Regions from separate parts of the Lysinibacillus sp. NPDC056185 genome, predicted to be linked through region 1. Evidence: riboswitches for the same ligand, from Rfam matches in the RefSeq annotation. Region 1 holds a riboswitch; each other region holds the start of a gene.

Region 1 (5,114 bases):
TTGCTGTAGCTGTACCGGCAATGTTACCTGTACCTACTCGACCAGACAATGCGATAGACATCGCTTGGAAAGATGAAATCCCCTTATCCGATTTTTCGCCTTTAAACATTAAAACAAACATATCTTTAATGTGTCTTACTTGTAGGAACCGTGTGATAATTGAAAAAAAGAGCCCAATTAACAAAATGCCATAAATAAACCACGGTCCCCATAAAATCTCATTAATTTTCCCAACGATTGTTTCCATTTTACCCCTCCAATGTGAAAAAATATTACTTTAAGTCATTATAGTATTACACTTTTCTGAAAATTACAACATTATATTCAAGTAACAAAAAGTTAGTAATTTTCTAGTTAATTGGAGAGGTAATTCACTATTCAATTATATAGCCAATTCTTCGAAGAGCATTATTAATAAAATCACGTATATAAACAAAAATCTCGTCACGCTCTACTTCATGAAATAGATTATGATAACAGTTTGCCCATTCTTTGAATTGAAACTCTGTAAATTCCATCTGATAAAGCCAATTCCGTGTTTGTTTGGTTTCAGTAATATTATCTTTTTCAGCTGTCATAACTAACATAGGCATGTTAGGGAATTCAGCCTTCGGCAATAACACTAAATTGCGCATCATTTGTTGTAGCTCGCGATACCATTTCACTGAAACAACGGATGAAAAAGGAACCTCATCCTTCATCTCATCTCTACCTTCTATACTGCGCGTTAGTGATTCTAATGTAATTTCATGGGTCAGCTTCACATTGGCAGTCAGGGCACTTAAACTAGTTAAAGCATTTGATAGTTTACCTGGCAATAGATTTAAATGAAGCCAAGGTGAAGTTAAAATAATTCCTGCACATTCATATTTTCTTTTTTGCATGGTATGTAGTAATAGAGTCGCACCAAGTCCATGTCCTATTAAAAAGACAGGTAAATTATACGAAAAAGCATTCTCGATTAAATGCCTTGTATATTTGTTGTATTCTTTAAAATCTTCATCGTGAACACTTGAATATCCTACATTTACTCCATGATTAGGTAAATCCCCCATGACTATGTGGAAGCCTTCCAATCTAAGTTTTTCTATAAGCCATGCATACCAACGGTGATTTTCATATGCACCATGAAGAATAGCAACCACAGCCTTTGCTTGTCCATCAGCTTCCCATTTCCACATTTCACATAGTCCTCCTAAAAAAATAATTACACAATGATTATATCGTAATATCTTGATCATTTTAATTTTATATTTCCATCAAGTTGCGTATTTGATACGATAATATTACATCAAAGAAAGAAAAGAGGCGATCCTCATGATCTATCCATTTAAAGGTAAAAAACCCAATATTGACTCTTCTGTTTTTATTGCTGATTATGCAACCGTTACCGGCGACGTTACAATAGGTGCTGAAACAACAATTTGGTTTAACACAGTTATTCGAGGAGATGTATCACCAACAATTATAGGAAAAAGAGTTAGTATTCAAGACCTCTGTTGCTTACATCAAAGCCCCAAATATCCACTAATTATTGAAGATGAAGTAACAGTTGGACATCAAGTAACTTTACATAGTTGTACGATTCGAAAAAAAGCCTTAATAGGTATGGGCTCTATAGTATTAGACGGAGCGGAGATTGGAGAGGGTGCATTCATTGGGGCGGGTAGTCTAGTACCTCCAGGCAAAGTCATTCCTCCAAATAGTTTAGCACTAGGCCGTCCTGCAAAGGTTGTAAGAGAATTAAACGATGAAGATAAAGAAGATATGGAACGCATCATACGTGAATATGTAGAAAAGGGTCAATACTATAAATCTCTTCAACCAAAAAATTAATGTAAAGCAGCTCCACGATTGCTTGGGCAACCGAGCAATATAGGAGCTTATTTTTTTCGTTAAAAAACAGCGAAAGGGGCTAAATTAATGTTAAGCCCCTTTCTGTAATAGTATTTTAAAATATTTTCCCAGCTACTTCATTGCTTTAGCTGAATAGTTTATAAACCTGCTTTTTCTTTTAATGCGTCAGCTTTGTCTGTTTGTTCCCAAGGTACATTTAAATCTGTACGACCGAAGTGACCATATGCGGCAGTTTGCTTATAAATAGGACGACGAAGGTTTAGCATTTTGATAATCCCCGCTGGGCGTAGATCAAATAGCTCGCGTACCCATTTTACAATTTCACTTTCCGTAACTTTTCCTGTTCCAAATGTATCAACAGCAATAGATACAGGTTGAGCAACACCAATCGCATAAGCTAGTTGTACTTCAGCTCGATCAGCTAAACCAGCAGCTACGATATTTTTCGCCACATAGCGTGCTGCATATGCTGCTGAACGGTCTACCTTAGTTGCGTCCTTACCTGAGAAAGCACCTCCACCATGACGTGCATAGCCACCGTATGTATCAACGATGATTTTACGTCCAGTTAGACCAGCATCCCCTTTAGGACCACCAATTACGAATCGGCCAGTTGGGTTGATGAAATATTTAGTATCGGCATCTAGTAATTCACTTGGAACAACTGGAGCAATAACGAATTCTTTTAAGTCTGCTTGAATTTGCTCAAGTGTAGCTTCTTCATCATGCTGTGTTGAAATTACAATCGTATCAACGCGTACTGGTACATTGTTTTCATCATATTCAACCGTTACTTGCGTTTTTCCATCTGGACGTAAATATGCTAGTTCACCAGATTTACGTACTCCCGTTAAACGACGAGCTAATTTATGCGCTAAACTAATTGGTAATGGCATAAGCTCTGGCGTTTCGTTACATGCATAACCGAACATTAAACCTTGGTCACCTGCGCCAATTGCTTCAATGTCAGCGTCTGTCATAGAGCCTTCACGCGCCTCTAATGCTTGGTCAACACCTTGAGCAATATCAGGTGATTGCTCGCCAATAGCAACAAGAACTGCTAGGTTTTCAGCATCAAAGCCGTATTTCCCACGTGTATAACCGATTTCTGCTACAGTATCACGAACGATACCTTTAATATCTACATAAGTAGAAGTAGTAATTTCTCCAGCTACTAATGCTAAGCCTGTTGTTACTGTTGTTTCACACGCTACACGCGCGTTTGGATCTTCTGCTAAAATAGCATCTAAAATGGCATCCGAGATTTGGTCACAAATTTTGTCTGGATGTCCTTCTGTTACACTTTCTGATGTAAACAGTCGACGGTTTGTCATTTGATTTTCCTCCTATTACTTTTACAAATAATATTTGCGAATTAATACGGTACTCATTACCCATGTCAAGTTCGCCCCTAAGGATTGAACTCTCAAGCCATTGTTGCTGTCATTGCACTTTCGCACAGTAAAACAGTTGTTGCTGTCACTACGCTTCCGCACAAATAAACAGCTGCTTCTTTTAACACGAGGATTTTTGAAAGATCCGTCATTATAATAAGGAAAGGACTGTATACTTACCTTTAATTCGTTTTTAACAATAAAAAAATCCTTTTCTCACGCTTACTTAACATGAGGAAAGGAATAATGACTTCGTAACCTTTCACTCTTATCGTTCAAGGGAGTTTCCCCTTGCATCAGATTGGCACCAGCGCATGTCGTGAAATAGTTCATGCAGGTTGCCGGGTTTCACAGGGCCTGACCCTCCACCAGCTCGGGATAAGAGTATCCGTTCAATATCTCATAATACGTAAAAGGTCGAACATTGTCAAATATTTTTAACTTCTTTCAGCGGGTGTCCAACATCGTCCTTTGCTGACGCTACGCTTTCGCGCAAAAAACATTGTCAGGCCCAAGCACAAAGCAGATTCCGGACGCATTGTTTATCTGTAGCGAAAGTAAAGCGACAGTTACAATTATGCCAAGACATAATTGATTGTATTCTTATAAAGAAAGTATGGGATTTATATAGAAACAAATTTGGATTATACTGTAATTTAAAACAAAATAATCCCTACTCTCCACCTTACATCATGTGTTAACATATGTGTAACCCTTTACAGCACATTTTGTAGCAAAAGCAAAGCGTTAGCTACAGAACATGTGGTGGATGAATATGATTGTAGCCCCTTTTCAGTTGAAGACAAGCTCCAACTAATAAAAAGCAAGCTAAAACTTCACATCCTGTGCGAACCCCATGTTAGCCCAAAGCTTCCAAACACAATTTTTGCTGTGTCGAAAGTGAATGTGTGATCACTTATTATAAATAGGGTAAAAAGCATTATCAAAACGAATCAATTTACTTTTTGTCGTTTTCTTGAAAAGTAATAAAATCTGAAAAATAATTTCTGAATTAGTATAGATTATTTAAGCAATTGTGTTATACTATTTTTGAAATTAAGAAAATCTCCCTCAAACTCTAGGGAATACTATAAAAAAGGATGGTATTTAATCGATGAATTCAGTAGAAATTGCAAACGAACTGAAGGAATTATTAAGCGGCGGTAACATTAATGTTCAACTTTCAGTACCACAATTAGCTGAAAAGGCTACTTCTCGTGGTGAAGCTATGTTAACAGTAGATGGCGCAGTTCGTGCAGAAACTGGCAAATACACTGGTCGTTCACCTAAAGATAAATATACGGTAGAAGAAGATAGCACAAAAGATAAAATTGACTGGGGCAAAGTTAACCGACCAATTTCTTCTGAAGTGTTCGATAACTTATATGTAAAAGTAGTAAAATATTTAAAAGAACGTGACGAATTATTCGTATTCAAAGGCTTTGCTGGTGCTGACAAAGATTCGCAATTAAGCATCCAAGTAATCAATGAATATGCTTGGCACAATCTTTTCGCCCATCAATTATTTATCCGTCCAACTAAAGAAGAATTAGCTTCTCATGTTGCTGACTTCACAGTTATTTCAGCTCCTAACTTTAAAGCAGATCCTGCTATTGATGGCACTGCTTCTGAAACATTCATCATTGTATCACTTGAAAAGAAAATTATCCTAATCGGTGGTACTGAATACGCTGGTGAAATCAAAAAATCTATTTTTGGTATTATGAACTACTTGTTACCACAACAAGGCATCCTTTCAATGCATTGCTCAGCAAACGTTGGTGAAGCTGGTGATGTTGCATTATTCTTCGGTTTATCTGGTACTGGTAAAACAACTTTATCAGCTGATCCTGATCGTAAGCT
Region 2 (5,114 bases), on a different contig from region 1:
AATTTTCCTGTTTTTACCCATTTATAGAGTAGCTCAGATGAAACCCCAGTTAATGTAACTACCTCATCGTTCGTTAAATAGCGATTATTTTTTCTCAATAAAAAATGATGTAGTTCTGAAAAAATATCTTCTTCTCTCACATCAATCCTTTTGGTAAATAGTTGCATGATTATTACTCTCCTCGTTTTACTTCAATTAATGACTTCTTCTATAGTTTTATTTGCGTTGTTCGGTTGCTCATCATATTTATAGTTTTCCCATCGATTTCGTGCCAGTTTTCTATATTTATTGGAAACATTTCGATCTGCTATTAATCGAGAGAATCCTTTTTTCGCCTCAGCAATATCTCCAAGTCGGAGGCTTAATTCTGCATGTAAATATTGAATTCTCTCTCCGCCCTCTTGATTGGATGCAAAAGATTTACTGTAAAAATCTCTAGCTGCAAAAAGGTAGCGCATTTCCGATTCCTCATCATTTTTTAAGCGATATAGCCAGGCTATTTTTAAAGCGAAATTGGCCATAAGAAGTGACTCTTCCATTGATGCTCTTGATACAAGATAAGCTAATTTAATGCTTATAATGGCATCGTCGATCGTACGTTCCTTGCAAATATCCATAGGTTTTTGTAGCTCTTTTATGTAAAGCTCATCAATAAGAAGCATGAAAGGCCCATATGTTCTTGTCATAGATTTGTGGTAAGCATAGCCACAATGTGGACAAACGGCAACTTCATACAACAACGGGTTTAAACCTTCGTAAACTGGCATGAAGTCTGTTTGTTCTTCGATAATTTTATATCGATTAGGGCGTACTTTATATGTGGTAAAATGCTTCTTGCAAAACTTGCAATCCACACTACTTTCATAGTAGTAAATGTTAAATGCCATAAGAATCAACTCCTTTACATAAAAAACGATTATTATTTCTTTTGTTCTATTTATATGATGGACAGTATCGTTCAATGTGTTTAATTTAGTTACCTTTATATTAACAATTCTATGTTCTTTGGTATACTCCTTTAGAATTATTAAAATAAAAATGTTCATTATTTTCTTAGTTATTTGGAATTTCGATATGTACCCGTAATAGTATTTATCGGTGTAGTTAAAGCAAGTTATACACTCGATTTAGTTTGTCAAATAACGTACAAATTTAAATAATTATTGATGTTTTTATTATAAAGTTGAATGTGTAGGCGATAATGCCTATTTCGTGATTTTGGTATAAAGATGTTTCTTAATGTAAAATTACAAGTATATTGATTAGGGAAATATAGGATTATTATTAAGCAACAAAGGGGAGTCACTCAACACTCGCCTGTAGTGGAAAGTGACATTTATATCAGGGTGATCGGAGTAGGGCTGAGCGACTTCTTGGAGATCATCGTCATAAGTGTTACCCGAAGTGGGCCATGTTATGGTGAGGTTCCTCTAATCGATATACCTAATAAAATTGTGTAAAACGATAAGGAGCGAACGATGGATTATAAAATTGTATTTTTTGACGTAGATGGAACGCTTGTTAATTATGAAGATGGTCGTATTGAAGAAAGTACAAGAACCGCTATTAAGCAATTAAAAAACAAAGGAATTCATATTGTTGCTGCTACAGGAAGACCCTTGTCAATGTGCCAAGATTTAAGAAACATAGGCATAGAAACGTTTATTACAGCTAATGGTGCCCATGTTAAGTATCAAGATCGAGTAATACATAAAATGCCTATTGCAAAGGAAATTGTCCACGCAGTTAAGGCTTTTGCTGAAGACAATAAACAAAGTCTATCATTTTTTACAGAACAATTATCGATGAATAACGTCCAAGAAGAAAAGACATTAAAAGCTATGCAAGAAACATTATCTTTGCTAGAGTTTCCTGATATTAATGAAGATATTTTAACGCAAGAGGTTTACTTAATGTGTTTATATGGCGATGAGGATATTGAGAAAAAGTATACTTCAAAATTCCCTCATTTATTATTTAAAAGGTGGCACCCGTATATTACAAATGTTTTGCAACATGATGTTTCTAAATCTATTGCTGTCCATGCTGTACTAGATTATTTCGACTTGAGTCCTGAAGAAGCACTTGCTTTTGGCGATGGAGATAATGATATCGATATGCTGGAGCAGGTCGGCTTTGGTATTGCAATGGGCAATGGTAGTGAAGCATTAAAAAATGTCGCTAATTATGTAACGAAGAAATCAACTGAGGACGGGATTGATTATGCTCTACGTGAGCTGCAAATAATTTAATTATTTGAAAGTGAATAATATTTTAGGTAAATTATGAATCTACCAGTCACTAAGAAAAAACTATAGATATGTTACGATACAACATTGATCCATGTTTCATGGAGAAAATTGTATATAATCCATAATACTCATAATGTTGTCTCATTTGAGTTATTATAAAGCTAACTATTAAAAATTATTACGCTTTAGGTGGGATGATTTATGGCGCATCACGTGCAATCTCTTATTGAACATTATGGATATTTTGGCATCATTCTCATCCTAGTTGGGGGAATTGTCGGTCTGCCACTTCCTGACGAGATATTTTTAACGTATGTAGGATATAGCGTATATCAAGAAACGCTGGCACATATTCCAGCTTTAATCAGCGCTATGATAGGTGCAGCGGGGGGAATTACCCTGAGCTATTATATAGGTTATAAATTCGGACTACCTTTATTACGAAAATACGGTTCGAAAGTCCATATTACTGAACAGAAAATTGACTTTACTAGAAAATTATTTGCAAAAATAGGGCCGGGGTTATTATTAATAGGATATTTTATTCCTGGTGTGCGTCATCTTACAGCATATATTGCGGCTATCAATAATTATCCTTATAAAAAATTTGCTTTCTTTGCCTATACGGGAGCAGTTATTTGGACATTTACTTTTATTACCTTAGGAAAGGTACTTGGGGAGAACTGGCGTTATGTTGGGGTATATTTATCCCGCTACAGTATTTATCTTATAGTATTGTTCCTAATACTAATGTTAATCGTTTATTTTATTTTCAAAAAAAGGAATTCGCCAAAGTAAAAAAGGTCTGATTCAATACCTACTCAGGTTGTGAATCAGACCTTTTTATCTTTTAAGGCAATATTGCAAATGAACGCACAGGGAATCCAGAGGCTTTCTCAGGCTTCGGTACAATATTGAAAATAGCAGCACCTTTTGGAGGGAGCTTATCCAAATTTGTCATGAGCTCAATTTGGTAAGTATCTTGCTCAAGCACAAAATATTCGCCATCTAGCTTACCATTTTTACGAAAATCTGTTGCTGAATCCGTATCAAAGGTTTCGTGGCCAATAGCACTTACTTTTCGTTCGCCGAATAAAAATTGTAACGCTTCTAATCCCCAGCCAGGAATATGATTATTGCCATCAGCGTCTTTGTTGCTGAAAGATTCTTTATCTGGCCAACGTTTACTCCAATCGGTACGCAACGCAACAAAGGTACCTGTTTCAATTTCCCCATTTTCAGCTTCAAAGTCAAGAATATCTTGAACACTTAACGTGAAGTCGTTATTTACTTCGGCTTCTTTTGATTTATCAATAACGATTAGTGGTAGCACTAGTTCTTTTAGCTCCAATTCCTCTAAATAGCGTGTATCTCGCACAAAATGGATAGGTGGATCGATATGTGTTCCATATTGCCCAGGGAAAGTGAATTGCTGCGCAAAGAAGCCATCATCATGGGAAAATAATGTTTCAAATTTTGCATCATCAAACATAAAGAAGTGGGGCGAATTAGGACCAAATGTATGTGTTAAATCCACCCATTCTTTCGATTTCAATAGTTGAATTGCTTGTAAAAGTTCGTTTGCCATAATATCTTCCTGCTTTCTTTTAATTATTTTTGGATGTAACAATAAAAAAGAGCCCTCCTTGTAGAAAGAGGACTCTTGTGCAAAGCAACTAAAGTAAGTCTTCTCATCTTCAAGGCTAAATTTCGCCAATTGGAATTAGCACCATACCTATAGGCTGGTTGCTGAGACTTCATAGGGCCAATCCCTCCGTCTCTCTTGATAAGAAAATGCGATATAAGAATTTTCAGAAATAATGATTACAAGTACTTTAGCATATTTATTTATAGTTTACAAGTTCAATAGGGATACATGGTTAAAATTCATAAAGATGCTAAAGGCAAAAAAAGAGGCCCTCTTTAAAGGACCAACTCGTCACCAACCCAAAATTAGTGTTAGCTTACAACAGCTACTTTCAGTAAATGTTATACGAAATCCATCTGGTGTATAGGTAGTTTCGAATTTTATAGTAATGCCTGTTGACGTAATTAACTTTTCAACTTCTGTTTTATTTGATTGTTGTGCTGCGTTCATAAGATCATGCGCAAATTGCTCTGATTCATCAATTTTATCCGTAAGTAATTGTGCTTGCTGCATAATAACCTTGATCCGATTCGCAGAAGTCTTCAATTTCTTTGTATTGACAATTGGAAATGGACTTCTATTCGTTGGGTTTGTCGGCATTGCTAGATGGCTAGAAGGGTGTTGAATTGTTGGTTGATTTGCCATTACCCATGCCGGATAATAATTAGGATAGACAAAATACGAATAAGGATTGTAATACAACTAAATTCCTCCTATCCTATAGCTGATACATTATCTTATGTACAACAAAGACTTTCGGTGTTAATGGCTAATGCTTTGAAAAGCCTGAGCGAAAAGGGGCTCAGTTCAATGGCTTAAATCTTGACCAATTTATTCTTCCTCAAAAGGAGTTATTAAGATGGATATTCGTGCATACATAAAAAATGGTTTTGAAGTTTACTATGAACGTTATAATCAGGTGTCTGAAGCAGGATTTTGTAGGTGGATGTGCCCTGACGTACCTGAAGAAATGAAAGTAGTTGATATCGATGCAGAGTGGTCTATGTGGAGAATGATTCCTTCCACTGTAACAGAGGAAGATATTCAAACGTTAGAAAAAGAGTTCGGACTTAATTTTCCCGAATGGTATAAAGCTTTTATTTCAACGTATCATCATTATTTTGGTGTAATACCTGACCAAAGTATTGAAGAACCTTTAAATAACGTAAGGGATATGTTTAATCCATCATTATGCACTTTAGGATATCTTCCAT
Region 3 (5,114 bases), on a different contig from region 1:
CAATTTATCGGAACAATTTCAAGGTTTATCGCCCTAATTTTTAAATTTATCGCCTAACTTTTTTAATTTATCACCCAACTTTAATTTAACGCCTAACTATTATCTAAAATGGGTATCTCATGATACACTTTTTAATATAGACATTTTAATAAGGAGTCTTTACTTTGAAATCATTTTTAGCTGTTGGAATCGGCGGATTTTTGGGTGCCATCTGTCGATATAGCCTTGGTCTAGTACTTTCAAATAACGGTGGTTTTCCATTTGCGACACTTTGTATGAACTTAATTGGCTGCTTTTGTTTAGCATGGCTATTTACAACGTTTACAAAGCGAACACCTGTTATTATAGGAATTGGTACTGGCTTTTTTGGTGCTTTTACAACCTTTTCAACATTTTCTTTAGAAACGCTATTACTTTTGCAGGATAGTAAATGGCTACAAGCCGTTCTTTATATTTTTGTAAGTGTTTTTGGCGGTTTAGCTTGTGCATGGCTAGGATTTAAACTAGCAAAGGGGCGCTTCGTATGATAATGATTGGTATCGGTGGATTTTTGGGTGCACTAACAAGATTTTATCTAGGAAAATTGATTGTCCATACATACCCATGGGCAACATTTTTTATTAATATAACGGGTTCTTTTGCACTTGGCTTTCTATTTGCATTACATCCAAGTGATTGGATTTGGCAGTTTATAGGGCTTGGTTTTTTAGGAGCATATACGACCTTTTCAACATTTGGTTTTGAATGTTTGCAACTCTTAGAGCAGAAAAAATGGAGGCAAGCGATTATTTATATATGCACTACAGTTTTATTCGGTTTACTTTTCGCGGCACTTGGCTTTGTCCTTGTGTAGCAGCATTTTTGAAATACTAGAGGTGATTTTTTGACACAGCCGTCCATTGAACAATTACAAGCGCTCGAAGCTGAAATTGAACAAACATTATATACTTTAATCGACTTAGAACTAGAAGAAAACTTTCCAGAAATGAATACTCGCTTTGCACAATTACTTGCAAAGGTTCAGGCTGCTCAGTTAATTGATTATAAACTTGACGTCCTCGTAGATCCTCAAGGATTGGCAACAGAAACATGCACTCTACTACAAAGTTTAATAGAAGCAAAGGCTAGACCACAAAAAAGACAACGCCTCCTAACACATCGTATGATTTTAAAAATATGGCTACGTAAAAATCAACGCTTTATGACGGAATTTTTACCACAAATGTTTTAGGTGAGGCGCCCCTCCAATTCTAAGGGCGCCTCCTTTTTCCCCCTTTCAGTTGTTAAATCAAGTTGTGCTGCGTAAAAACAGCGACACCAAAAATTCACGCTTTCCTATCCTCTAAACCTCTTATTTGTTCAATTTCCTTAATTAATATAGCTTTTAAACCAAGCTTGATTAAAAATATGTTGCAAAAATCGACTTTTTATTATAATATTTATTATTGTGAAAAAAAATAATATATTTGCTTCTTATCAAGAGAGATGGAGGGACTGGCCCGATGAAATCTCGGCAGCGGAACTTATGATTTAAGTTACTGTGCCAAATCCAGCAGGCAAAGGCTTGATAGATAAGAGGAGTGTTTTATAGATATAAGGCCTCTTCTTGTTGTTACAAGAAGAGGCCTTTTTATCGTAAAAAGAATGGACAAAAGACGTGTCCAATTTTATTTTTTGGAGGTAGACATGAAGAAAGAGAATCCATGGGCGCTGATCCCATTTGTTGTTTTTTTAATTTTATTTATTGGTTCAGGGGTTATTACAGGTGATTTTTACGCCTTCCCTGTCATTGTAGCCATTTCTATTTCAGGCGCTGTGGCTTTGGCAATGAATCGAAAAGAATCGTTTGCGCAAAAGGTTGATATTTTTTGCAAAGGCGCAGGAAACTTAAATGTCATGCTGATGGTCATTATTTTTCTCTTGGCTGGTGCCTTTTCAGCGGTAGCAAAAGGCATGGGGGCAGTGGACTCCACTGTAAACTTTGCTTTATCGGTCGTTCCGCCAAACTTACTTGTCGTAGGCTTGTTCATCATCGCCTGCTTTATCTCCCTATCAATGGGTACATCGGTGGGAACGATTGTTGCACTGGCTCCAATTGGAGTTGGGATAAGCGAGCATATCGACCTTTCCATGGCTTTAGTAATGGCAGCGATTGTTGGCGGTTCGATGTTTGGCGATAATTTATCTTTTATTTCAGATACAACAATTACTGCCGTTCGTTCACAAGGTGCACAAATGAAGGATAAATTTAAGGTGAATTTTTGGATTGTGTTGCCGGCAGCTATTGTAACGAGCCTTATTTTAGGAGTTATCACAATGGGTGAAACTGCACAAGTGGAGCATTTAAGCTATAGTTGGGTAAAAATTGTTCCCTATGTTTTGGTTATTATTTTAGCGTTAGCTGGAATGAATGTTTTCCTTGTTCTGGCATCTGGGATTGTTCTTGCCGGGGCTGTTGGCTTAGCGGATGGCAGCTATCACTTAATGAGCCTTTTTCAAAAGATCGGCGAAGGAATGTCAGGCATGTATGAAATGGCATTCCTTGCGATATTAATAGCTGGAATGGTGGAGGTTATTAAGTTTAACGGAGGGATTGACTTTCTACTTCACCTTGCAACAAAAAGGATTAAATCGAAAAAAGGTGCTGAATTTGGCATTGCCGGCCTAGTGGGTTTAACAAATTTATCTACGGCCAATAATACGATTGCTATTTTAATTGCTGGTCCACTTGCAAAAAATATTGCTGAACAGTATGAGATTGAGCCGAGAAAATCCGCAAGTATATTAGATATTTTCTCCTGTACGATCCAAGGTCTACTGCCATATGGAGCCCAATTCCTAGCAGCCGCTAGTGTAGCCGGAATATCGCCAGTGAGCATGCTGCAATACTCTTTCTATCCAGTCCTTATAGGAATTTGTGGAACCATTGCTATCCTCATCGGATACCCGAAAGAAAAGAAAGCCTGAGCTACATCACTAAAAAAAATATTGATTTACCATTAAAATAATCCAATTGTTTTGAAAGAAATAATCAAAACGATTGGATTTTTCAATTTGAGGCTATTCATTTTTTGTGATAGAGATAATACTTAAAAGTTATAATTACACTTTCTCATTAGTTATTTCGTAGCGTCTATATTTGAACATAAATCCAATTCCAAGAATAGGTCCAATCGCTAATATTGTAAAGACCCACTCCCAACCAATGATCCTCTGTATAATAGGGATTAGATTTATTGAAAATATAGTAAGTAAGAAACCAATACACATTTGAAAAGTAAGGGCTGTACCTACATAATCAACCACGGCTATGTCTGAAACTAACCTTCCTAAAAACAAAATCATTCTTTGATCTATACGAAAAGGTTGGATTGTCATTTACACAAAATTATTGACTGTCCCTTGATTAAATAATACCCAATACAGGATAAAATCCCTTCGTAAATCTTATCATTGATAAAATAAAAATAATCTACTATTATTTCTTATTGAAATAATAGTAGATTCTCATATTTTATACTATTAGTTATATGAAGCCTGCAGCTTACTGTTTGATGTTTGTAACCACTCATTTAATTGTCATGTTTACCTCCACCATTCATGGCATCATCATATGGTGTATAGGTCATAGTAGGTACTTTCTTTTTCACAAAAACGCGATATATTGCCCGAACCAAAATGCTTGAAAAAATCAGACTTACAATAAGCGCAACGCTATTCCCAATATTCATTCCATCCTATCCTTTCTCACTGAGTAGTTAGTTATAGTTTTCCTACTTTGCAAGTGTACTACTAATTAATGTAGGCAACTGTACTATTATATTGTCATCAAACATTGGACATGCCTAGATTGTAATATAATGATCTAAAACACCCCAAATATTTTCAAAATAATTAGATATCTATATTCTACATACTAATACTTCGACATGAAGTCAGCTTTTCCTGTGGTTCAGTTTATCTTTTCTTCATAACACTACGCTTTGACCAAGCGGCTCATCGGAATCGCCTAGTTGAAACAGAAACCCACCCCCTCATTTTACCGAACATGAAAAAAACAGCTGATAAACTTCAGCTGTTCGTTCTTTATATATGCTTTGATTTTAATCGTAGGTTCTTCCACATATGATAGTATACTCCACCAGAAGTCATCACTGCTGGAACAGTAAAAATAAAGGAATATTCAAATCCTTGCTCTGCAACGTGTTGAATTGTCCCAGTGGTAAACATCATAAATATCCACAAAACCATCGTTATAGCAAGAGAAATAGATGCAGCTAGGTTTACAGGCTTTGCAAGACGCGCTAGTTTATCAATAGAAGACTCAGCATCACTATATATGGGTGTAGTTTCTGGTGCTGCCTTAAAAATATGCATATCTGCACTAGAACAAACATGTGTCCAGCCACCGTAAGCAAATAGCTCAAAATACTCCTCTTCTTCATCCTTCGGTAATTTACGATAATCAATACTAAAAATGACGTCTTCTGGTTCACCTTTCTCTAGCCCATAGCCAGCACATCGAAATCTTTTTAAATGCCACCCATTTGCCGCTTTTTCACTTAATTCTTTCATATCGCGCTCCTCAAAAAAAGCTAAACCATATGATGCCATATATCTCTTATTTCGCACTATTTTTGCCCCCTTTGTAGTCCCTGCTCTGCCAACTGAATCATGACCTTTCTTCTTTCAATATCTTCGAGCAATATTTCTCGACCTTTATCCGTTAAGACATAGACCTTTCTCCGAGAATCCGAATCATCATGTAGCTGAATAAGTTGTTCAGATAATAGTTTTTTAATAATTGTATAAAGGGATGCTGGACCAACTACGAAAGTCCCCTTTGTTGTCTCCTCTATTAAACTCATGACAGCATAACCATGTCGAGGCTCCGTTAAGGCAGCCATAATATAAAAAACAGAATCTGTTAACTGCTCTAATGATTTCATTGTCTACACCTCCAATATATCACAAAATGATATATCATTAAATAATATATCATTTTGTGATATATAGAGCAACTCTATAAAAAACCCCCTCACAAGTCGTTACTTGGAGGGGATAAATAATTCTACGCTCTTTAATTTTCACTGAACTGGGCGATTCCAACGTAG

What was found. Region 1 has a riboswitch for S-adenosylmethionine ahead of metK (methionine adenosyltransferase). Riboswitches for the same ligand answer to the same signal wherever they lie in the genome.
Region 2: it holds a riboswitch for S-adenosylmethionine, as region 1 does, so the genes downstream of both, ACMZ42_RS04295 (cyclase family protein) here and metK (methionine adenosyltransferase) in region 1, are expected to answer to the same signal.
Region 3: it holds a riboswitch for S-adenosylmethionine, as region 1 does, so the genes downstream of both, ACMZ42_RS19530 (Na+/H+ antiporter NhaC family protein) here and metK (methionine adenosyltransferase) in region 1, are expected to answer to the same signal.

What each region holds. Positions count from the first base shown of each region.
Region 1 is NZ_JBLLLQ010000030.1:29,209-34,322, reverse strand. It holds gene ACMZ42_RS22045 (alanine/glycine:cation symporter family protein) at 1-247, opposite strand, end outside; gene ACMZ42_RS22040 (alpha/beta hydrolase) at 375-1,181, opposite strand; gene ACMZ42_RS22035 (gamma carbonic anhydrase family protein) at 1,318-1,836, shown strand; gene metK (methionine adenosyltransferase) at 1,995-3,191, opposite strand; SAM riboswitch class I at 3,517-3,636, opposite strand; gene pckA (phosphoenolpyruvate carboxykinase (ATP)) at 4,366-5,114, shown strand, end outside.
Region 2 is NZ_JBLLLQ010000003.1:51,674-56,787, forward strand. It holds gene ACMZ42_RS04275 (hypothetical protein) at 1-167, opposite strand, end outside; gene ACMZ42_RS04280 (DUF2225 domain-containing protein) at 192-887, opposite strand; gene ACMZ42_RS04285 (Cof-type HAD-IIB family hydrolase) at 1,479-2,252, shown strand; gene ACMZ42_RS04290 (DedA family protein) at 2,454-3,050, shown strand; gene ACMZ42_RS04295 (cyclase family protein) at 3,103-3,840, opposite strand; SAM riboswitch class I at 3,941-4,045, opposite strand; gene ACMZ42_RS04300 (hypothetical protein) at 4,192-4,602, opposite strand; gene ACMZ42_RS04305 (SMI1/KNR4 family protein) at 4,760-5,114, shown strand, end outside.
Region 3 is NZ_JBLLLQ010000023.1:57,265-62,378, reverse strand. It holds gene crcB (fluoride efflux transporter CrcB) at 165-527, shown strand; gene crcB (fluoride efflux transporter CrcB) at 524-853, shown strand; gene ACMZ42_RS19535 (hypothetical protein) at 884-1,231, shown strand; SAM riboswitch class I at 1,471-1,578, shown strand; gene ACMZ42_RS19530 (Na+/H+ antiporter NhaC family protein) at 1,687-2,967, shown strand; gene ACMZ42_RS19525 (DUF3951 domain-containing protein) at 3,573-3,731, opposite strand; gene ACMZ42_RS19520 (DUF2812 domain-containing protein) at 4,087-4,632, opposite strand; gene ACMZ42_RS19515 (PadR family transcriptional regulator) at 4,632-4,949, opposite strand; gene ACMZ42_RS19510 (PA2928 family protein) at 5,088-5,114, opposite strand, start outside.